DNA from 4 places in the Rhizobium sp. RSm-3 genome. Region 1 is predicted to be linked to each of the others. Evidence: riboswitches for the same ligand, from Rfam matches in the RefSeq annotation. Region 1 holds a riboswitch; each other region holds the start of a gene.
What was found. A riboswitch is a leader RNA that binds a small molecule or an ion and turns the genes downstream of it on or off. The one in region 1 is predicted to bind cobalamin.
Positions count from the first base shown of each region.

Region 2: linked by a shared signal. The riboswitch ahead of BBJ66_RS09050 (ABC transporter substrate-binding protein) and the one ahead of bluB (5,6-dimethylbenzimidazole synthase) in region 1 are both predicted to bind cobalamin.
Region 3: linked by a shared signal. The riboswitch ahead of cobU (bifunctional adenosylcobinamide kinase/adenosylcobinamide-phosphate guanylyltransferase) and the one ahead of bluB (5,6-dimethylbenzimidazole synthase) in region 1 are both predicted to bind cobalamin.
Region 4: linked by a shared signal. The riboswitch ahead of BBJ66_RS25475 (CbtB domain-containing protein) and the one ahead of bluB (5,6-dimethylbenzimidazole synthase) in region 1 are both predicted to bind cobalamin.

Region 1 covers NZ_MAWZ01000024.1:252,312-257,578, reverse strand. The annotation lists gene BBJ66_RS20295 (NADP-dependent malic enzyme) at 1-656, shown strand, start outside; gene BBJ66_RS20290 (ribonuclease H family protein) at 703-1,233, opposite strand; gene BBJ66_RS20285 (DUF2865 domain-containing protein) at 1,387-2,478, shown strand; gene bluB (5,6-dimethylbenzimidazole synthase) at 2,501-3,190, opposite strand; cobalamin riboswitch at 3,233-3,419, opposite strand; gene BBJ66_RS20275 (MFS transporter) at 3,591-4,997, shown strand; gene BBJ66_RS20270 (methyl-accepting chemotaxis protein) at 5,198-5,267, shown strand, end outside.
Region 2 covers NZ_MAWZ01000006.1:111,284-116,550, forward strand. The annotation lists gene BBJ66_RS09035 (hypothetical protein) at 1-543, opposite strand, end outside; gene BBJ66_RS09040 (ABC transporter ATP-binding protein) at 615-1,379, opposite strand; gene BBJ66_RS09045 (FecCD family ABC transporter permease) at 1,376-2,416, opposite strand; gene BBJ66_RS09050 (ABC transporter substrate-binding protein) at 2,413-3,429, opposite strand; cobalamin riboswitch at 3,604-3,859, opposite strand; gene blh (bifunctional sulfur transferase/dioxygenase Blh) at 4,096-5,267, opposite strand, start outside.
Region 3 covers NZ_MAWZ01000024.1:87,446-92,712, forward strand. The annotation lists gene BBJ66_RS19525 (chloride channel protein) at 12-1,802, opposite strand; cobalamin riboswitch at 2,030-2,426, shown strand; gene cobU (bifunctional adenosylcobinamide kinase/adenosylcobinamide-phosphate guanylyltransferase) at 2,729-3,253, shown strand; gene cobW (cobalamin biosynthesis protein CobW) at 3,258-4,307, shown strand; gene cobN (cobaltochelatase subunit CobN) at 4,312-5,267, shown strand, end outside.
Region 4 covers NZ_MAWZ01000046.1:27,657-32,923, reverse strand. The annotation lists gene BBJ66_RS25485 (putative bifunctional diguanylate cyclase/phosphodiesterase) at 1-878, opposite strand, end outside; gene BBJ66_RS25480 (histidine phosphatase family protein) at 1,390-1,944, opposite strand; adenosylcobalamin (AdoCbl) riboswitch at 2,022-2,164, shown strand; gene BBJ66_RS25475 (CbtB domain-containing protein) at 2,178-2,387, shown strand; gene BBJ66_RS25470 (CbtA family protein) at 2,401-3,147, shown strand; gene BBJ66_RS25465 (hypothetical protein) at 3,198-3,830, shown strand; gene BBJ66_RS25460 (sulfite oxidase-like oxidoreductase) at 3,815-4,477, opposite strand; gene BBJ66_RS25455 (sensor histidine kinase) at 4,662-5,267, shown strand, end outside.

The DNA of each region.
Region 1 (5,267 bases):
GCGCGCTGGCGCTGAGGCGCGGCGAAGCCGATGCGCTGATCTGCGGCCTCGAAGGCCGCTACGAGAAGCACCTGCGCGACGTCCGCCAGATCATCGGCAAGCGCAAGGATGTCCGTGATTTCTCCGCCCTCAGCCTGATGATCTCGCAGCGCGGTGCCACCTTCTTCACCGACACCTACGTCACCTTCAACCCGAGCGCCGAGGAGGTTGCCGAGGCAACGGTGCTGGCGGCCGAGGAAATCCGCCGGTTCGGCATCACCCCGCGCGCCGCCCTCGTCTCGCACTCCAACTTCGGCTCGCGCGAATCCGAAAGCGCCACCAAGATGCGCAATGCCCTGCAGCTCGTGCGCGAGACCGCCCCCGATCTCGAAGTCGACGGCGAAATGCACGGCGAAAGCGCCATCACCGAAGAGCTGCGCAAACGCGTCATGCCTGATACGACGCTGCATGACGAGGCGAACCTGCTGGTCTTCCCGAACCTCGACGCCGCCAACATCACGCTCGGTGTGGTCAAATCGATGACGGACGGCCTGCATGTCGGCCCGATCCTGCTCGGCACCGCCCTGCCCGCCCATATCCTCGCCCCCTCGGTCACCTCCCGCGGCGTCGTCAACATGGCCGCACTCGCCGTCGTCGAGGCATCGCAGCCGGCGTAAGCCGCTTGCGGCCGAGCAACGACGCCTGAAATCGGCCAGCGCCGTATCAGCCCCGGATCGACAGGCGTCCTCTATCGGCGAGCGCGTCCGCGCGCTCGTTACCGGCAATCCCCGAATGCCCCTTGCACCAGGCAATGGTCACCTGGGCGTTTTGGGATAGCTGAAGATCGACGGCTTTCCAGATGTCCGCATTGTCGATCATTCGCCTTCGCCCCTGTCCATTCGGGCTGCTTTTCTTCCAGCCGTTATTCTTCCAGATATGTCGCCTGCTGTTGCAGCCTTTGACGGCATAGACGGAGTCGGACCAGATGGTCGCGGGTTCGCCGGTCGGTTGGCTGTTGACCCACATGGCGGCCCTGAGAACGGCGGTCAATTCCATGGAATTATTGCTGGAATCGTTGACGCCACCGAAGTCGGAGGCGATTTCCACCCCATCGCGATAAGCGACAAACGACCAGCCTCCATGCCCGGAACCGGGCTCAAAACAACCGTCCGCGAAGAGGTGAAGGCCGTGTTGGGTCTCCGAGACGCCTGATGTCGGCGCAAAGGATCGGGTCTCGTCGGGAATGCCTGTCATTTTAACCGAGTCTCGGGCGATTGCTGGATAAGATCAGGAAAATACGCTAATATTTTCTCTGAGCTTATTAAGAGAAATCCGTTAAGGGAAAACGCGCGGCCGATTGAAGTCGCATTCGACCCACCGACCGTTTGCTCATTCCGGGACGACGCCGTGAAACGCCGAAACCTGTCTCTCGCCCTTCTCCTCGCCTTCGCAGCGCCCGCCGTCGCGCAGACCAATGCCATCTGCGAGGACCTGCGCGGCCGCCTCGCCGACCTGCCGCGATCGATCGGCAATGGCAATGGCCCGGAAGCCCGCCAATATGCCAGCGCCATGGCCGAGCAGAACCTCGAACTGCGCAAGGTTCGCAACGACATGCGCAGTTACGGCTGCACCTCTGGCAGCATGGTGGTGATCGGCGGCGAGAATGCCGATTATTGCGCCGAGCTCTCACAGGCCGAAGGCCGGATGATCGACAATATCGCTTATCTCCAGGACCGTCGCAACGAGCTGACCGGCCGGAACGGCGCCGATGACGACCGCCGCGAACTGATGGCCGCGCTCGACAGCAACGGCTGCAACAGCGAGAATTTCTATGCGCCGGACGAGCGCAGCGCCGACGAGCCTGCCCCGAGCGTCGAGGAGCAGGCGATGCGTTCCGATACCTTCATTCCGCTCGGCGGCGGCGAGGAGGCCGATCCGCGCTACGGCCTGCCGCGGGCCGAGATGCTGTCGCCGGTCAGCACCATGTGCGTGCGCAGCTGCGATGGCGGTTTCTTCCCGATCAGCTCGAACGCCACCTCGGTCGATTTCGGCCGCGACGCTGAGACCTGCGCCAAGATGTGCCCGGGGATCGAGACCGAACTCTTCTATCGCGAGGTGACGAGCACGGAAGCCTCGAACATGATCTCGGTCGCAACCGGCACGCCTTACAGCGCCATGAAGAACGCCTTCGCCTACAAGAACCGCGCGCCCGGTGAAAAGAACGCCTGCGCCTGCAATCTCACCGCCTATTACGACGAGATGCGCGGCAAGCAGGCAGCAAGCCAACCGCCGCAGCAGGGCTCGATCACCACCATCCGCACCAATCCGCCGGTGAAGGCCGCCGCGACACCAGCCGCGCCGCAGACACCGGTGCCGGATCGCCCCTACGACCCCACGCAAAACAAGGTCCGCCAGGTCGGCCCGCAGTTTCTGGCCGGCGACCAGGGCTCGATCGATCTCGCCAATCCCGCCGCACCTGGCCCCCAACCGCAGCAGTAGCAGCCGCAGCAGCAGTGATTGGCTACGGCTCGTTGCGTCCCCAACCGTCGTGAAAGACGAGTTCTTCGAGCGGCAGCCGCTGCCGCCAGCCTTTGACCGATAGTTCCGGCTGGTCATAGAGCCGATCAACGAAACCGGCGCAGAGCCAGGCGACCACCTCGATATGCTCGGGTATGCCGAGAATGCTCTTCAGCTCGCCCTCGCGAAAAATGCTGACCCAGCCGATGCCGACCCCTTCGGCGCGGGCCGCCAGCCAGAGATTCTGGATGGCGCAGACCGTGGAATAGCTATCCATCCGCGGATTATGCGTACGCCCCAGCACGACGCTGCCGCTGCGGGTGGGATCGCAGGTCACGCAGATGCCGAGCGGCGCCTCGACGATGCCTTCGAGCTTGAGGGAGCGGTAGGCCTGGCGCCGCTCACCCTCGAACATCGATGCCGCTTCCTCGTTGGCCTTCGAAAAGGCATCCCGGACGCGCGCGCGCACCGTTGGGTTTTTCACCAGAATGAAATTCCACGGCTGCATGAAGCCGACAGAGGGTGCATGGTGGGCGGCCGTCAGCAGCCGCGCCACCACATCGTCGGGCAAGGGATCGGGCAGGAACTGGCTGCGAACGTCGCGCCGCGTCATGATCGCATGATAGACGGCCTCGCGTTCGGCCGAGGAAAAACCGGACGCCACTGACAGGGCATCCTCATCTAAGGGTCGCATCGTCAAATCCCCAACAACGCAACCGCCCGCCGTCCGCGCGGGTTGGGTCTATCTTGCCAGGCCGGTCTTCTGACTTGGCGTCACCCGTCTGCCGCAGCCTTCCCGGCAAAAGCCAGTGGCATGATAAAACGGCGGACGTCGGCCTTACAGCGTTGGGCACGTTCCGGTCTTGCACCGGATTCCCGATTCTCCCGCTTGAAAAGCGGGCACCTGACGGCGCATCTATTTCAGCAAACCGGCTCTGCGGCAAGCGGCCTCATGCCGCGTTCACCCGTATGTGACATCGATCGCGTGGACAGCTGCGCATCGCTCCCGTAGAACTCAACAGATCCCGACCGACGCCCATGGCGCCGCGATTTGTCTCTTTGCACCCCGGTTGCCCGTGCCCCGCTTCACGCCCATGATCCTTGCGGTCGCCCTGTTCATGGAACAGATGGATTCGACCGTGATTGCCACCAGCCTGCCGGCGATAGCCGCCGATATCGGCACATCGCCGATCGCGCTGAAGCTTGCCGTCACCAGCTATCTCGTGGCGCTGGCGATCTTCATTCCGATCAGCGGCTGGATGTCGGATCGTTTCGGTGCGCGCAACATCTTCCGCATGGCGATCTTTGTCTTCATGGTGGGTTCGGTCGCCTGCGCCTTTTCCAATTCGATCGCGGCCTTCGTCGTCTCGCGGCTGATCCAGGGGGCCGGCGGCTCGATGATGACGCCGGTCAGCCGCCTGCTGCTGGTCCGGGGAACGCCGCGCCACGAACTCGTCGATGCCATGGCGTGGCTCACCATTCCGGCGCTGATCGGCCCGATCATGGGGCCGCCGATCGGCGGCTTCCTCACCACCTATCTCAGCTGGCACTGGATCTTCTGGATCAACATCCCGATCGGGGTGCTCGGCATCATCCTCGTCACGCGTTTCCTGCCGGCGGTCGAACCGCGCAGCCCACGGCCGATGGATTTTCCGGGCTTCTTCCTTTGCGGCATCGGCTTTTCCGGCTTCGTCTTCGGCCTCTCGGTCATCAGCCTTCCCGCCGTGCCCGTCATCTACGGTTACGTCACGGTGGCGATTGGCATCCTTGCCGGCCTCCTCTATCTCCTGCATGCCCGCCGCGCGCCCTATCCGCTTCTCGATCCGAAAATGTTCCACTACCCGATGTTCCGGGCGGCGATCCTCGGCGCCTCCAATTTCCGCATGGGGCTCGGCGCCCTGCCCTTTCTGATGCCGCTGATGCTGCAGCTCGGCTTCGGCCTGACGCCGCTGCAATCGGGTTCGGTCACCTTCGTCAGCGCGCTCGGCTCGATGGGGTCGAAATTTGCCGCTTCGCGCACCTTCAATGCCTTCGGTTTCCGCACCGTCATATCGATCACCACCTTGCTGGCGGCGATCTTCCTCGGCATCAACGGGTTCTTCACCACTGAGACGCCGCTGCCGCTGATCATGGCCTGCCTGCTGATCGGCGGCCTCTTCCGCTCCATGGCCTTCTCGGGCGTCAATGCCATGGCCTTCGGCGATGTCGACGATGCCGACAGCAGCCAGGCGACCGCAATCAATGCCGTCGCCCAGCGTATCTCCATGGCGATGGGTGTGGCGATCGCCGGCGGCATCCTCGAAATTTCGAGCAGTCTTCATGGCGGCAGGCTGCTGGTTTCGGATTTCCACATCGCCTTCTTCAGCGTCTCGGCAATCTCGGCGCTCGCCTGCATCACCTTCCTGCGCCTGCCGCGCGACGCCGGCGCGGAACTGACGACACGCCGCCGTAAGCACCGCCAGGCCGAGCCGGAAGAGGCCATGGCGGAAAACAGCCCTTGATCCCGCAGGCCGCCGCTTCGGTATCCCATTCTACTTTATGATTTATTCACACATCGAAGACACACTGCGTCTGCTCGTTTTGGGTCGCAAGGGGGACATGGGTATGAGTGCTCATGCTGCGACCGCCGGCGTGGATGCCTGTATTGATAGGCTGGTCGGGACCATAGCCGACTGAGCCCGCGTTTCGAGGCCCCCGCGGCATGTTCCAATTTTTAAAAGCGATGCCTCTGACAGCCAAGCTGGCGGCGATTATCGTGGCCGTCAACCTTT
Region 2 (5,267 bases), on a different contig from region 1:
CTGACTTGCAACGAGCGCCCGGCTGGCCGCCGCGCTGGCATGGAGGCAGACAAGCCCGATCGCGGCCAGAGAATTGATCAGCAGGACATTCGCCAGGACCGACGCCGAAAATGCGCCCTCACCCGACGGAAGCAGCGCCGTTGCGGCAAAGAGCACGCCTTCATAGGCAACGAAGCCGGCCATGAAGGCGCCAGCCATAGTGACGGTGAGGTCGGCCGCAAGACGAAGCACGCCGAGCGCTGCGGCCAGGGATGCGAATGCGGCAATGCCGATCGCCAGACCCCAGGCATAGCTGTCCCAAGTCTGGGGATAGCCGAGCACGACATACCCGACCATCTGGTTGGCGAGCCAGGCCAGCAGAACCGCCGTCACCGCCATCCGCCGGGGAAGAATGACCGCCGCTACCGCCGCCAGGGCCACGAAGGGCGTGACGCAGGCAAAAAGCAGGCTGAGAGCGACGCTCGCGCCTGAAATGATGACGACCCAGGCAACAGCGAAGCCGGGGACGATTGGGCGCAGGGGAAACTGATTTCGTTCGAGCATCTCGAAACTCCGTTCGACCGGGCGCAAGCGCCCTCGGAAATCATACGCCAGTCCAGGAAAAAGGCCATTCCTCAATCCAGGACGTATTGGATGTGGTGCCGGCCATGCACGGCCGATTTCTGGACATGGGCGCGAACGCCGAAAACCCGGCCGATCATATCCTCCGTCAGCACATCCTCTGGCGCGCCCGCGGCGACGACCTCGCCCTTCTGAAGCACCGCCAGGCTGTCGCAGAACATCGCCGCCAGGTTGAGATCGTGCAGCGCGACAATGCAGGTGATGCCGAGCTTCGAGATCAGCCGGAGGATGTCGAGCTGGTGCTGGATATCGAGATGATTGGTCGGCTCGTCGAGCAGCAGCTCACCCGGCGCCTGCGCCAGCGACCGCGCAATATGGACACGCTGACGCTCGCCGCCCGATAGCGTCTGCCAGAGCTGACCCGCCCGCTCTCGCATGGCGACCCGCAACAAGGCCTCGTCGACCGCGGCATCGTCCTCCGCGCCCCAGGGTGAGAGCAGCCCGCGATGCGGCGTGCGGCCGAGCCGCACCACGTCGCGCACGGTCAGTTGCGTCTCGGTCGTCGATTGCTGCTCGACGAAGGCGATGCGCCGCGCAAGGGCTGCGCGCGACAGTGAGGCGATATCGTCTTCGCCCAGCCGGATAACGCCGCTGCGGACCTTGCGCAGCCGGCAGATCAGCCTGAGCAGGCTCGATTTGCCGGAACCGTTCGGCCCGAGCAGGCCGAGCACCTTGCCCTTTGCCACCGTCAGGCTGACCCCGTTGACGATGATCGTGTCGCCGGCGGCGAAACTCACCGCGTCGATGGTAATGCTCATGCGCTCCTCCGCACGCGATAGAGGATGACGGCGAAGGCCGGCGCGCCGAAGAGCGCGGTGACGACGCCGATCGGCAGGACCTGCTGCGGGATGATGATGCGTGAGACGATATCGGCGCCGACCATGTAGATCGCGCCGCCGAGTGCCGTTGCCGGCAGCAGCCGCCGATGGCCCGGTCCGACGAGGAAGCGGGCGGCATGCGGAATGACCAGGCCGACGAAGCCGATCGAGCCGACCATGCTGACGACGCTTGCCGTCATCGCCGCCGTCAGGGCAAAGAGCAGGATCTGAACGCGGCGCACGGCAATGCCGAGCGAGGCGGCCGCATCCGTGCCGAAGGCGAAGGCATCGAGCGCCCGGACATGGGCCATGCAGACGAGGAAACCGGCAAGCGCGATCGGCACCGAGAGATAGACATCCGGCCAGCGCACGCCGCTGAGCGAGCCCAGCAGCCAGAACAACACGCCGCGCGCCTGCTCGGCATTGGCCGAGGTCGTGACGATATAGGAGGTGAGCGCATTGAAGAGCTGCGAACCGGCGACACCGCAGAGAATGATGCGCTCGCCGGTTCCGCCCGCCCCCGTGGCGAGAAAGCCGACCAGCAGAAAAGCGACGACCGCGCCGAGAAAGGCGCCGCCCGAAAGCCCGAGAACGCCGTAGCCGAAGCCGAGGATCATCACCGAGACCGCCCCGGTCGAAGCCCCGGCGGAAATGCCGAGCACATAGGGTTCGGCCAGCGGATTGCGCAGCAGCGCCTGCAGGATCGCGCCCGAGAGCGACAGCGAGGCGCCGGCGCTCGCCGCGACCAGCGCCCGGCTGAGGCGATAATCCCAGACGATGCCCTGATGGATGCGGCTGAGCTCGAAATCCGTGCCGAACAGCCGGTTCGACACCGCCTCCGCCGTGGTCGCCAGCGGAATGGCGATCTCGCCGATCGAAACGGCAAGGCTGATCATCAGCCCGAGAAGAAGGAAGGCGGCAATGGTGAGCGCGGCAAGCGCCCACCATCCCGGCTCTCTGGCCGTTGCTGCCGTCACTGGGTCAGGCCGAAGGACTTGATGCCCTTCGCCAGCGTCTCGATGCCGTCGATAGTGCGTATCGTCGGGTTCATCGATTGCGCGTCCATCATCACGAAGCGCCTGTTCTTCACCGCGTCCAGCTCCTTGGTGACGGGATCCTTCTCGAGGAAATCGATCTTCACCTCGGGATCGTCGGCGGCGTAGCGGCGCCGGTCCATGGTGGCGAGCACGATGACGGCGGGGTTCGCCTCGGAAATGGTTTCCCAGCCGACCAGCGGCCATTCCTCTTCGGTGGTGACGACATTCCTGGCGCCGATCGTCTTCAGGATATAGGCAGGCGCGCTGTTCTTGCCGGCAATGAAGGCGTCGCCATTGGCCTCCTTGCTGGAGAACCAGAAGACGACCGGCAGGTTCTTGCCCGCTGCGCCCGATATCGAAGCCACCGCATCGGCCTCGCGCTTCTTCAGCTCGGAGATCAGTGCATCGCCGCGCTCCTTCACGTCGAAAATTTCAGAGAGTTCGGCGATTTCACGATAGATCAACTCCATCGTGAACAGCTCCCTGCGCACGCCGTCGCCGCCATCGGTGTTGACCTTGGCGACGCAATCGGCCGGCGCGAGATAGGTGTTGATGCCGACATCCTCGAACTGCTCGCGCTTGCCGACCGAGCCCTGCGCGCCGACATGCCATTCGAACTCGGCCGCCACCAGGTCGGGCTCTTGCCCGACGACGGATTCGAAGCTCGGATCATTGTCGGCGAGACGCTTTATCTTGCTGTTGGCCTCGGCATATTGCGGCAGCACGGGACCGACCCAGACGGCCGTGCCTGCGATCTTGTCGGCAAGGCCGAGCGAGAAGAGAATTTCGGTCATGCCCTGGCCGATCGAAACGATCTTCGACGGGGCCTTCTGGAACGTCACCTGCTCACCGCAATTGGTGATGGTCAAAGGATATTGAGTGGCGGCAAGGCTCGGTGCCGCAAGGCCGATCAGCCCGAAGGCAAATGTCATGGTGGCGAGAATCTGACGCATGAAAAACCTCGATTGAAGGGAAAAAGCACGGTTATGCCGCACGCGCGGCCGAAGGCACGCTGAGACGTGCGCTAACCGCAGGAGGCCCAATCGAGACGGATGCATGCCGGAATTCGGCGAAGGTTCAGAAGGTCAATCATGTCTGTTCCTTGTCCGGGCATCCCCGCCCGGTTGATTGGATCGTGATTGACGGCAGGTCTCCTGGCTTGCGGATATCCATCGGTTCATCCACCTTCCCGCGATATATCGCAGTGGCGAGGCCATAAGCCCTTCAGAGATGGCCGGTCGCTGGCCATAGCTGAGATGATCGACAATCCGCTTACAGTTGCGGGGGCAGCCACGGTCTCGGTCCCTACTGGGTCGTCCTCACCGTGTTCCCTATTAATCCCCTTGGAGTCATCTTCAGGGAACCGTCGCCCCCCAGTTACGTCGCCTGCCCGGGCGACGTCAATGATTATTGCGGGGGACGGGGTTTGGGTGGGTGAAAAATGGAGACTGAAAGGAGCATCCTCGCCTCCTCAGGATACGGCGTTCGTAAGCGTTGGCGCCGCCTTCTCAGTTCCCGCTGTCGCGGGCGCGGCATCTTCCGACCTCCCTCATGCTGAGGTGCGCAGCCCGAGAGGGCGGAGCCTCGAAGCACGCGCCGCAACGCTGCTCCCTGCGTCCCTACAACGCATCCAGCGGTATCTTCAGATACCGCCGGCCGTTCTCCTCGGGCTCGGGCAATCTGCCTCCCCGAATATTCACCTGCAGCGCGTGCAGCATCAGCTTCGGTTTCGGCAGCGTGCGGTCGCGCGCCTGGCGCAGCGCCACGAAGCCGGCCTCGTCGATGGCTGATATATGCGGATTACCGCTTTTCTGGGCGGCTATCGTGCTTTCCCAGCGCGGGTGACGGCCGCCAGGTTGATAGTCGTGGCCGGAAAAGAGCCGGGTCTCCTCGGGCAGCGACAGGATGGCCTGGATCGAGTGCCAGAGGGCGCTGGCGCTGCCGCCGGGAAAATCCGTGCGCGCCGTGCCGGAATCCGGTGTGAACACGGTGTCATGCACGAAGGCGGCGTCGCCGATCACATAGGTCACCGAGGCAAGGGTATGGCCGGGCGAGAACATCACGCGGGCTTTGAGCCCGCCGATCTCGAAGGTGTCGCCGTCGGCAAACAACCGGTCCCATTGCGAGCCGTCGGTTTCGAGTGCCGGCCAGTTGTAGATCTCCTTCCAGAGCACCTGCACGTCAGTGACATGGACGCCGATGGCCGTCGGCGCGCCGGTCTTTCCTTTGAGGTAATGCGCGGCGGAGAAATGATCGGCATGCGGATGCGTGTCGAGGATCCACTCGACCGTCAGCCCCTCGCTGTCGATATGCGCGAGGATGGCGTCGGCATTGGCCGTCCCCGTTGCACCCGACATCTCGTCGAAATCGAGCACTGGGTCGATGATGGCGCAGCGTTTCGTCACCGGGTCGGCAACGACATATTGCACACTGCAGGTGCGGGGCTCGAAGAAGGCCGTCACGCCAGCCGCCTGCCCGGCCCGCTTCTCCAGCCAGCGGCGTGCGCCGGCAAGATCGAAGCCGAGGTTTTGACCGAAGGCCTGAACATCCCCGACCTTCATGCGCCCATCCAGCACCTCGCCCAGCGTATAGAGCGTCAGCGCCCGTGTGCCGCTCTTGCAATGGGCGACGACTGGTCCCTTCGCCTCGGCCATCGCCGCCTGGAAGGCCCGGATATCGGCCTCGGTGATCTCGGCCCCTTTCACCGGCACGAAGCCGTAGGCGAGCCCCGCGGCGGCAGCGGACGCCTTTTCCGCCGCATTGCCGGGCTGCCCCGGCTCCTCGCCGTCCG
Region 3 (5,267 bases), 160 kb from region 1:
AAGCGATGGGATCAGATCTCGCCTGAGACCTCGCGGCGGCGGCGGTCTAGTTCTTCGCTGTAGCGGCGTAGCGTATAACTTTCGCTGAGCTGGCCGATCACCTTGCGTTCGATCAGGTTGTTGACGACGGCGAGCGCTTCGCTTTCGCTCTTGTCGAAGATCGCCGCCGCCTGCCTGGCATTCATCTGCGGCTGCAGGAAATCGTTCCGGTAGTGGATGAAATCGGCCAGCGTCTTGCCCTCGTCCTGGGTGTCGGTCGGGTTGGCGTAAATCTCCGGCACCAGCACGAGGCCGGCATATTTGTCGCTCTCCTCGACGAGGATGACGCGCTGGGCCGAGCCGATCGGGAAGGCCTGCTTGAATTCCTCCAGTGAAATGCCCGCTTTTGCCGTCTTGACGTCGGCGCGCATTAGCTTGTCCACCGTCAGGTTGCGGATCCAGCCGACGTCGTGGGCGCTGCGGATGCTTTCGCCGCGCAGATGGAAGCGCCATGTGGCGAAGGAATAGCCGAAGGTCGAGCGCACGACGAGCGAGGAGGTGATGACGGCGGCGAGCACCAGCACGGTGATCGGGAAATCGCCGGTGATTTCGAGCGCCAGGAATGTCATCGTCAGCGGTCCGCCGATGACGGCGACGGCAAGCGAACTCATGCCGACCACGGCATAGATGACGGGCGTCAGCGTCGCAGCGGCGAAATAGGGGCCGCAATAGGCAAAGAGCTTGCCGAGCAGGGCGCCCATGAACAGCGAGGCGAAGAACAGGCCGCCCCTGAAGCCGGAGCCGATCGATATCGCCGAGGCCAAGGATTTCAACAGGAAGAGGCCGATCAGCGCCGGGATCGCTACCTCGCGCGAGAGGTTGAGATGCAGCGCGCCGTGGCCGGCCGAAAGCACTTGCGGAGAGATCATCGCCAGCAGCCCGACGACGATGCCGCCGAGCGCGGGACGGAAGGGCGGGGCGATCGAGCTCTTACGGGCCAGTTCCTCGACGAAGGAGACGCCCTGCATGATCAGGATGCCGACGCCGGCGCAGAAGACGCCGAGCAGCAGCGCCGGGATATAATCGGCCGGCACGACCGAACCGAAGCTGCCGATATCGATGGTGAAATCGCCTTCGGCGAGCAGCCTTGCGATCAAAGTGGAAACGAGGGCGGAGACGACGACCGGGGTGAGCGACACAATCGTATAGGTGCCGATGATCAGCTCGAAGGCATAGAAGGCGCCGGTCAGCGGCGCGTTGAAGGCGGCGGCGATCGCGCCGGCCGCGCCGCAGCCGACGAGGATGCGCAGATCCGAGCGGCGAAGCTGCAGCTTCAGGCCGAATTTCGAGGCAAGGCCGGCGGCAAGCTGGGTATAGCCGGCTTCCAGGCCGACGGAGGCGCCGAAGCCGTTGGAGATCAGGTTCTGCACGGCGACGATAACGCTGTCGGTCAAGGACAGGCGGCCGCCATGCAGGGCATTGGCCTCGATCGGGTCGACCATCGGTTTCTTGCGGCGTTTGGCCAACACGAAGAGCAACAGTCCGAGCAGAATGCCGCCGATGACGGGGGCGGTCAACAGCAGCATCTTGTCGTCGATCACCGACGAGCTCAGCCTTTCACTGTCTGGTATGCCGAAGACCAGCTGATGCAGTTCGTTGGAGACGAAGCTCATGCCGGTGACGGCAAGCCCCGAGGCGATGCCGACGACGGCGCCCGCCAGCGACAGGCCGACTTCGCTGCGTCGCGTCAGCGCCCGCAGCCGCCCCGGATCAAAGAAAACACGCAGCGCCCGGAACCGGCGCCGATCCAATTTCATAAGCATGGCAAGACAACTAGGCAGGAGGAGGCCCGGTCAAGGGCGATGGCGCAGACCGCTTGCGATGTAATTGCGGCGAAAAGCTGGCGCCCGGGTCAAATATTTATGACGTAAGTATCTGATAAATGACGATGTTTTAGGTAGAGTAAGTCGTGTTGCGAGCGTTGCGCCGACTGGCTGGCCGTTCCCGATCGTATCGGCCGGTTGACTTCACCCCTGAGCTTGCCTAACCATCCTAGGATATAACGGATGGTTCCGGATCGGTGTTACGCCATTCCGGATGAAAAGGGAATGTGACGGGGTGGACCCACACCGGGCGCCTTCATCACAGCCGACCCCGCGACTGTAGAGCGGTCAGGGTCTTCCATCCGGCATCGAGCCCTTTCGGCCGGCAGTCTGCAATGGTGCAGGCGGGCGGGACGGGCGACATGCCGGAAAAGCCACTGGACATGCATGGTGATCAACCGGGGTCGGACGCCTCTATTTCTACGAATCGTCCACCTCTTCTCCGATGCAGCCGGGAAGGCGAGGCAGATTCGCTGGCACGATCAGGGGCGACCGGATTCCGGTCTGCCCCGATCGCGGCCGACAACCGTGAGCCAGGAGACCTGCCATTCGTGCCGGGCGAGAAGCCCAACCCTGGGCAAGAGACCCGCTGCCAGCACGGAGGTTGTTTTGGCTGTACGATTGAATTCGGCGCTGCCTCGTGCGGTGCGACGCTGCGATCTCACCTTCTCCCCCGCGGGGAGAAGGTGGCCCGAAGGGTCGGATGAGGGGGCCGCACGGCACCTCCGTCATTTTGCCCTTCGCTTGCGCTCAGTGCATTCGCGGCTTTGCCGCTCACCCCCTCAACCGCCTGCCGGCACCTTCTCCCCGCTGGGGAGAAGGGGGATGTGGCACCGCCGCGCCCTCTCTAGCGGGAGCGCTTGCGCATGACGACGGCTCTCTCGAACACCACCTTCATCCTCGGCGGCGCACGCTCCGGCAAATCCCGCTTCGCCGAATCTCTTGTCGTGTCGACCGGCCTCGATCGTCACTACCTCGCGACCGGCCGGGCGTGGGACGAGGAGATGCAGGCACGCATCGCCCAGCACAGGGCCGATCGCGGTCCGTCTTGGACCACACATGAGGAACCGCTCGATCTTGTCGGCGCGCTCGCCGCCATCGACGGCGAGGGGCGTATCGTGCTGATCGACTGCCTGACGCTCTGGGTTACCAATCTGATGATGGAGGGGCGCGAGATGGCGGGGGAATTTGCAGCACTCGCCGATTTTCTGCCGCGCGTAAAGGCGCGGCTCGTTTTCGTTTCCAACGAGGTCGGCCTTGGCATCGTGCCCGACAATCGCATGGCGCGGGATTTTCGCGATCATGCCGGCCGTCTCCACCAGATGATCGCGGCGAAGGCCGCCGAAGTCTATTTCATCGCGGCAGGCCTGCCGCTGAAAATGAAGGGTTAAATCCATGAACCAGCAGAAGATTCCCGCAACCGTCATCACCGGCTTCCTCGGTGCCGGCAAGACGACGATGATCCGCAACCTGCTCACTAACGCGGGCGGCAAGAAGATCGCGCTCATCATCAACGAATTCGGCGATCTCGGCGTCGACGGCGACGTGCTGAAGGGCTGCGGCGCGGAGAATTGCACGGAAGACGACATTATCGAGCTGACCAATGGCTGCATCTGCTGCACGGTCGCCGACGACTTCATTCCGACGATGACGAAACTGCTCGAACGCGAACAGCGCCCCGACCATATCGTCATCGAAACCTCGGGCCTTGCCTTGCCGCAGCCGCTGGTTGCGGCTTTCAACTGGCCTGACATTCGCACCCAGGTGACCGTCGACGGCGTCATCACGGTGGTCGACAGCGCCGCTGTCGCCGCCGGCCGTTTCGCCGACGATCACGATGCGGTCGAGGCGGCACGCGGCGCAGATGAATCGCTTGATCACGAGAGCCCGATCGAGGAGTTGTTCGAGGATCAGCTCACCTGCGCCGATCTGATCGTACTCAACAAGACCGACCTGATCGACGTGGCCGGACTCGGCCGGGTGCGTGATGAGGTCGCCTCCCGCACCGCACGAAAGCCTGCGATGATCGAGGCGAGGAACGGCGAGGTGCCGGCCGGCATCCTGCTCGGCCTCGGCATCGGCACGGAGGACGATATCGCCAACCGCAAGTCGCACCACGAGCTGGAGCATGAGGACGGTGTGGCGCACGACCACGACGAATTCGACAGCTTCGTCGTCGAACTCGGCGCAGTCGCCGACATTGCCGGCTTCGTCGAGGCGCTGGAGGCCATCATATCAGCCCATGACGTGCTGCGCCTCAAGGGGTTCGTCGACGTTTCAGGCAAGCCGATGCGCCTACAGCTTCAGGCCGTCGGCAGCCGCATCGACCACTATTTCGACCGCGCCTGGACGCCTGGTGAAAAGCGCGCCACGCGTCTCGTTGTTATCGGCCTGCACGAAATGGATCAGGATGCTGTGCGGATAGCGATCGAGGCGCTGGCGTAACCCCATGCATCTGCTTCTGGCCCAGCAGGGAACGATCAGCGACGGCGAGGAGGCGATCGACCTCGGGCAGACGCCGGGCGATATCCTGTTCCTGTCGGCTGCCGACAGCGAGCTTGCGGCGGTCGCGGCCGCCCATCAAGCGCGTGGTGGACCGCATTCGCTGCGGCTCGCCAGCCTGATGAGCCTCAAGCACCCGATGTCGGTCGATACCTATGTCGAGCGCACGGCGCGACACGCCAGGCTCATCGTCGTACGTGCGCTCGGCGGCGCCAGCTATTTCCGCTATGCGCTGGAGGCGCTGCATGCGTGTGCAGCCCGCAATGGCACGCTGATTGCGGTGCTGCCGGGTGACTCCAGGCCGGATGCAGGGCTGGCGCCGTTTTCGAACATCGCCTCCGATGATCTCGATGCGCTCTGGGCCTATCTGATCGAGGGCGGTGATGCCAATGCGCGCGCCTTTCTCGATTATGCCGGGGCGATGCTGTCGGGTGCGGAGAAGCCGGCGCCGGCGGTGCCTCTGATGAAGGCCGGCATCTGGTGGCCGGGGCGGGGGCTGATCGGGGTCGATGAGTGGCGGCGGGTTGCCGCTAGTATGTCTTCTTCGTCTTCTGAGGTTGTGGCACCCCCCTCTGTCCTGCCGGACATCTCCCCCACGAGGGGGGAGATCGGATGGGCGCTAAGGCTTCGCCAAGCAACTGATGTGGAGTTGAGACCTAGCGTCTTGCCGATCCCCCCCCTTGTGGGGGAGATGTCCGGCAGGACAGAGGGGGGTAACCCAAGCTCGACGGAAGAGGGGGGATTCGAACCTACGGTTTCCCCTATCGTCGCGATCAGTTTCTACCGAGCCCTCGTGCAGAGCGGCGAAACCCAGCCAATCGAAGCGCTGATCCAATCCTTGCAAGCGCTCGGCCTCAGGCCGCTGCCAGTCTTTGCCTACAGCCTGAAGGATCCCGTCTCGAC
Region 4 (5,267 bases), on a different contig from region 1:
TTCAGGTCGATCAGCGGCTGATAGAAGGGTTTGATCGCCTTGTTGGCGATTGCGGCGCGCAGCCTGGTTTCTAGCGCAGCGCGTTCCGTGACTTTGTCCTGCATGGCCGGTTCGAAAGCGAAATAATGGTTGGGGCCGCGTGATTTTGCCTCGTACATGGCGAGGTCGGCACGATGCGCGGCATCTTCCAGCGGTTCGGCTCCTTCGGTCCAGCGGTCGTAGCCGACGCTGGCGCCGACTTCGACGGCAAAACCGTCGATATGGATCGGCCGGGTGACAGCCTGGATTAGCAGTCTGGCAAAACGCTCCTCGCGCGGTGCCGTCAGGGCAAAGGCGACGATGATGAATTCGTCGCCGCCGAAGCGGTAAACGCAATCGGCGTTGCCGAGCGCGCAGATTCGCCTGGCAACCTCGATCAGCAGAATGTCGCCGCCCTTGTGGCCGACGAGATCGTTGACTTTCTTGAAGCCGTCGAGATCGACGGAGAAGAGCGTGACGTTGCGATCCCATTCCTCGATTTGGTCCTCGTCGTCCTTGATCGGCCATGAGAGGATCTTGCGTTCGAAGGCGTAGCGGTTCGGCAGCTTGGTTAGATGGTCGTGGGTGGCCGTCCAATCGGCCTTCGCCTGGGCGGCGGCGCGCAGTTCCGTTTCCTTGCGCAGGTCGGCGATGCGCAGCACCGAATAGATGAAGCTCATGGCGCCGGCGATGCCGAGCGCCAGAACGAGTTTGTCGGCGCCATATTCGCCGAAACCGGTCATGAAATAGACAAGGCTGTCGTCGAGCTGCAACAGCGCGCCGAGGAGCCAGAGAGTTATCCCAAGCCCGACGATCGACACGCATTGCCTTCCGGCCCTGCTCTGGAAAAACACCGGCATGTGGCCTTCTCCATCTCCACCCTATGCCGAACTATCACGAAAGTCTGAAATGTTCGTTGAAACCAGAAGGCGAATTATTGGAGGCCGCAGCCTGTTGCTGCACCGTCGAGAGACGGACGCGCTTCTCGTGAAGCGGGGACGGGAAAGCACGAAGGCGAGCGTGCTGTCGCATGCTCGCCCTTTCTCGTGCTTCAGGCGGTGACGATCAGCAGCGGGACGCTGACGACGAGACCGATCAGAAGTGTGATTGTGGCGAAACGCATCAGGCGCAGGCGCCGCGTACGCTCGCCACTCCAATCATATGTCATGTCTTCCATCTCCTTGGGACAAGGAAGTAGTCCCGGTGAAGCCGGGTTCAACAGAGATGACGCAATTTGCTTGTGTAAAGCTGGATAAGATGAGGGATCGCTAATGCGCGTCGCATTAAACGGGATTCATGCGACGCGCCTTAGGTTTTTGTTTTATGCATGTCGTTATCCCGGAACCGCGGCACACTTCCGGGCGACATGCATTAATGCTGAAAACGCAGCGACCAGCGCCGTCCGTTGCTGGTCATGCGAACGATACCAAGCGGCTCGATGTCGACGAGCCAGAAAGAGGATGGCGGCGCCCGAAGCACATGGGCAACCGCTGCCCGGATGACGGCGGCGTGGCTGATGGCGATCACATGGCCGCCGAGGGCGGATTCATTGTCCATCCAGCCGGCGACGCGTATGCCAAGATCAACAAGGCTCTCGCCCCCGTGCGGGACCGCTTCCGGATCGCTCATCCAGGCCATGAGGTCCTCCGGCTCCTCGGCCTCTATCGCCGCGATCGACTTGCCGGCCCAGCGGCCATGATCGCAGTCGCCAAGGACAGGGTCCGTCCGGGCTTGAAGGCCGAGCGCGTCGGCAGTCTGGCGGGCGCGCAAAGCCGGGCTGGTGACAATACGATCGGCACGGGGCAGGGCGGCCATCCTGGCCGCGTCTTCTGCGGCCTTGTCTTCCAGCGGTTCGTCGAGCGGGAACAGGGCCTTGCGGCTCGCCGCCGTCGCGCCGTGGCAGATCCAGGTAAGGCGCGTATTCACGGTCGTTCCGATCTCCGGATAGCGGTGGGAACAGCCCGTCGCCGCTTCATGAAGTTTCGTTGACAGGCTCTTCGGCCTGCAGATATAACCGTGCTGTTGCGGGTTTGGAAGCCGGTGTAAATCCGGCACGGTCGCGCCGCTGTGACCAGCGTGTCGAAGGTTCTTCGCGCTGGAAGTCAGACCCTGCCGCATAAGCACTCTTTCGACTGAACGCGTCATTCCCGGAGGAATACATGTCTGACACCACTTTTGCGCCTGTTGCGGCACCGGCGCCGATCCCCGTAGCAGAGATCCTGCCATGGGCGATCTTCGGCGGCCTGCTGATGCTCATCGCCATCTATTTCGTCGGCACCGAGGAAGGCGCGATGGCGCTGTTCAACGGCATGTACGTGCATGAATTCGTGCATGACGCCCGCCACCTCCTCGGCTTCCCCTGCCACTAGGGGAGTTCCCGACATGGTTGGAAACCTCCTGCTACGCGGCATGCTCGCGGGCCTGATTGCTGGCTTCCTCGTCTTCGCCTTCGCCCATACTTTCGGCGAGCCGCTGGTCGATTCGGCGATCGCCTTCGAGGAGGCGAGCGCCCAGGCGACCGGCGAAGCCGCCGAACCTGAAATCGTCAGCCGCGCCATGCAGGCCGGTCCGGGCCTTTTCACCGGCGTCATGGCCCATAGCATTGCCGTCGGCGGGCTTTTCGCGCTCGCCTTCGCTTTCGTGCACGGCCGCGTCGGCAGCCTTTCGGCGCGCGGCACCTCGGCGGTCATCGCCATTTTCGCCTTCGTGGCGATCGTTCTCGTTCCCGCTATCAAATATCCGGCCAACCCGCCGGCGGTCGGCAATGCCGATACAATCGGCGTCAGGACCGAGCTGTTCTTCCTGATGATCGTCGTCTCCCTCGCCGCCCTGATCGCCGCGGTGGCGCTGTCGCGCCGTCTTTCCGAGCGTTTCGGCCTCTGGAACGGCGCCATCATCGCCGGCATCGCCTATCTCGTCTTTATCGGCCTCGTGCTTTATCTGCTGCCGCCGATCAACGAAGTGCCGGAGAACTTCTCGGCGATGGTGCTTTGGCGTTTCCGCACGACAACGCTCGCCATGCATGCGATCCTCTGGGCAACGCTCGGTCTTGGCTTCGGAGCGCTGGCGGAAAAGCGGCTTGCCGTGAAGGGCGGGCAACCGGTCCGGCAGGTAAAGGCCTTCCACTGAACACATCGAGGGGCGCCGTTTTGCCGGCGCCTTTAGATTTTCGGGCAACGATGAAAAGCTGCAGCACCATATCGCTCCTGTCGACGGCCTTTGCCGCCGCCGCTTTCTTTTGCATGCCTGTTGAAAACGCCCTTGCTCATAGCCGCAGCGGCGGCGCCAGCCATGCCGGTCTCGAGATCCCAGAAATTTCGCATGGCGAGATGGCGGTGATTTCGGACTATCGCGGCCGAATTATCGGTCTGGCGTCCCGTGCAGTCGATACGAACGAGCCATTCCGGCGCGTTCTGAACTACGCCGAAATCCAGTATTCCTATTGTCTCTGGGGACGGATGCCGGGCAGCGTGAGCGACGAGCAGAGCCCGTTCAACGAATGCGCCCATGCCTATCTTGCGGCGACCAAGGCGGTATTGCTTTCGATGCGTGAGATGCCGCGGGAGGCCGTTGCGGCTGGTGAAATCATTTCCGCGGTCGATGACGACATGGTGCGGCGCAGCCTGGCGCTCATCACCTGCCGGTTCAGCGGCGAGGCCTTCAACACCGCCGATGTCGTCAAGCCACGCTGGAGTAAAGTGCCGTTTCATGCCGCCAGCATGGCGTCGCTGACGGGGTTCGCCGCTCTGTTCGCCCTTGTGGTGTTTGCGCTGGGTCGCTTTCTGCGGCCGAAGGCTCAATCGTCGGAATAGCGCTGCTCGCGCCACGGATCGCCATACATATGGTAGCCGTTCTTTTCCCAGAAGCCGGCCTCGTCACCCGACATCAGTTCGATGCGGCGCAGCCATTTGGCGCTTTTCCAGAAATAAAGATGCGGCACGACGAGGCGCATCGGGCCGCCGTGATCCGGCGTCAGCGGCAGGCCTTCCCATGATGTCACAAGGATCGCGTCCTCGGCGGCGAAATCGGCAAGTGGAAGGTTGGTCGTATAGCCGTCATAACTCGTCAGCATGATATAACCGGCGTCCGGCTTCGGCATGGCGAGATCGAGCAGATCGCGCGTGGAAACACCCCGCCATTTGTTATCGTAGCGCGACCAGGTGGTCACGCAGTGGATATCGCTGACCTTGGTACTCTGCTCGATCGCCTGGAAGTCGGCCCAGTTGAGTGTGAGCGTCGTTTCGACGAGGCCGCGCACTTCAAGACGCCAGCTATCGGTGGAGATGACGGGCTGCTGGCCGAGATCGAGCACCGGCCAGTTTTTGACGAGATGCTGGCCGGGCGGCAGGCGCTCGGCTTCGGGGCGGCTGATGCGGCCGGTCAGAAACTTGCCCTCTGCCGCCCAGCGACGCTTGGAGCTGGTGAGCTTGCTGTCGGCGGGCGTCTTGTCGTTGCTCATGATGGGGTTCCCTACGATACCGCAATAGGGCATTCGCGTCTCCGGGTGTCAAGTTTCGGCGGGCCCTTGGAAATCCGTGTCGGCGTCATTAAACTTGAGCCGTCGGGTATGCCTCGCTGGGGAGTGGAGGCGGAAAGGGGAGGAGCCGGATCTGTCGAGATATCGTGCGATAGCGGCGTTCCTGGTGGTGCCGTTGATCATCTTCGCCTTCTTCACCTATGGAAGCGCGATTGCGACACGCGCCTATATGGGAGAGGCCTCGGCGCAGGCGGGGACAGCGCTGCGCCTTGCCGTCTCGGCGCTCAGCGGTCACCTCAACCGCTACGAGGCGCTGCCGGCGCTGATCGCCGATCATGACGACATCAAGGAACTGGTGAGCGCCCCTGAAAATGCGGCACTGCGCGATGCGGCCAATCTCTATCTCAAGCAGATTAACGGGCTGCTGAAATCCTCCGACATTTATGTGGTCAAGCCGGATGGAGAGACGATCGCGGCCAGCAATTACGACGGACCTGGAAGCTTCGTCGGGCAGAATTTCAGCTACCGGCCCTATTTCCAAGACGCGATCGAAGGCCGGCAGGCGCGGTTCTATGCGCTAGGCACCACCTCGCTGAAGCGCGGCTATTATTTCGCCGCGCCGATCCGGACCGGCACGGATATTCGCGGCGTCATCGTCTTCAAGGTCGATATCGACATGATCGAATCCTCCTGGGGCGGCGGCGAATACAAGATTTTCGTCTCCGATCCTGAGGGCATCATCTTCATGTCCGGCAGCCCGGAATGGCTCTAC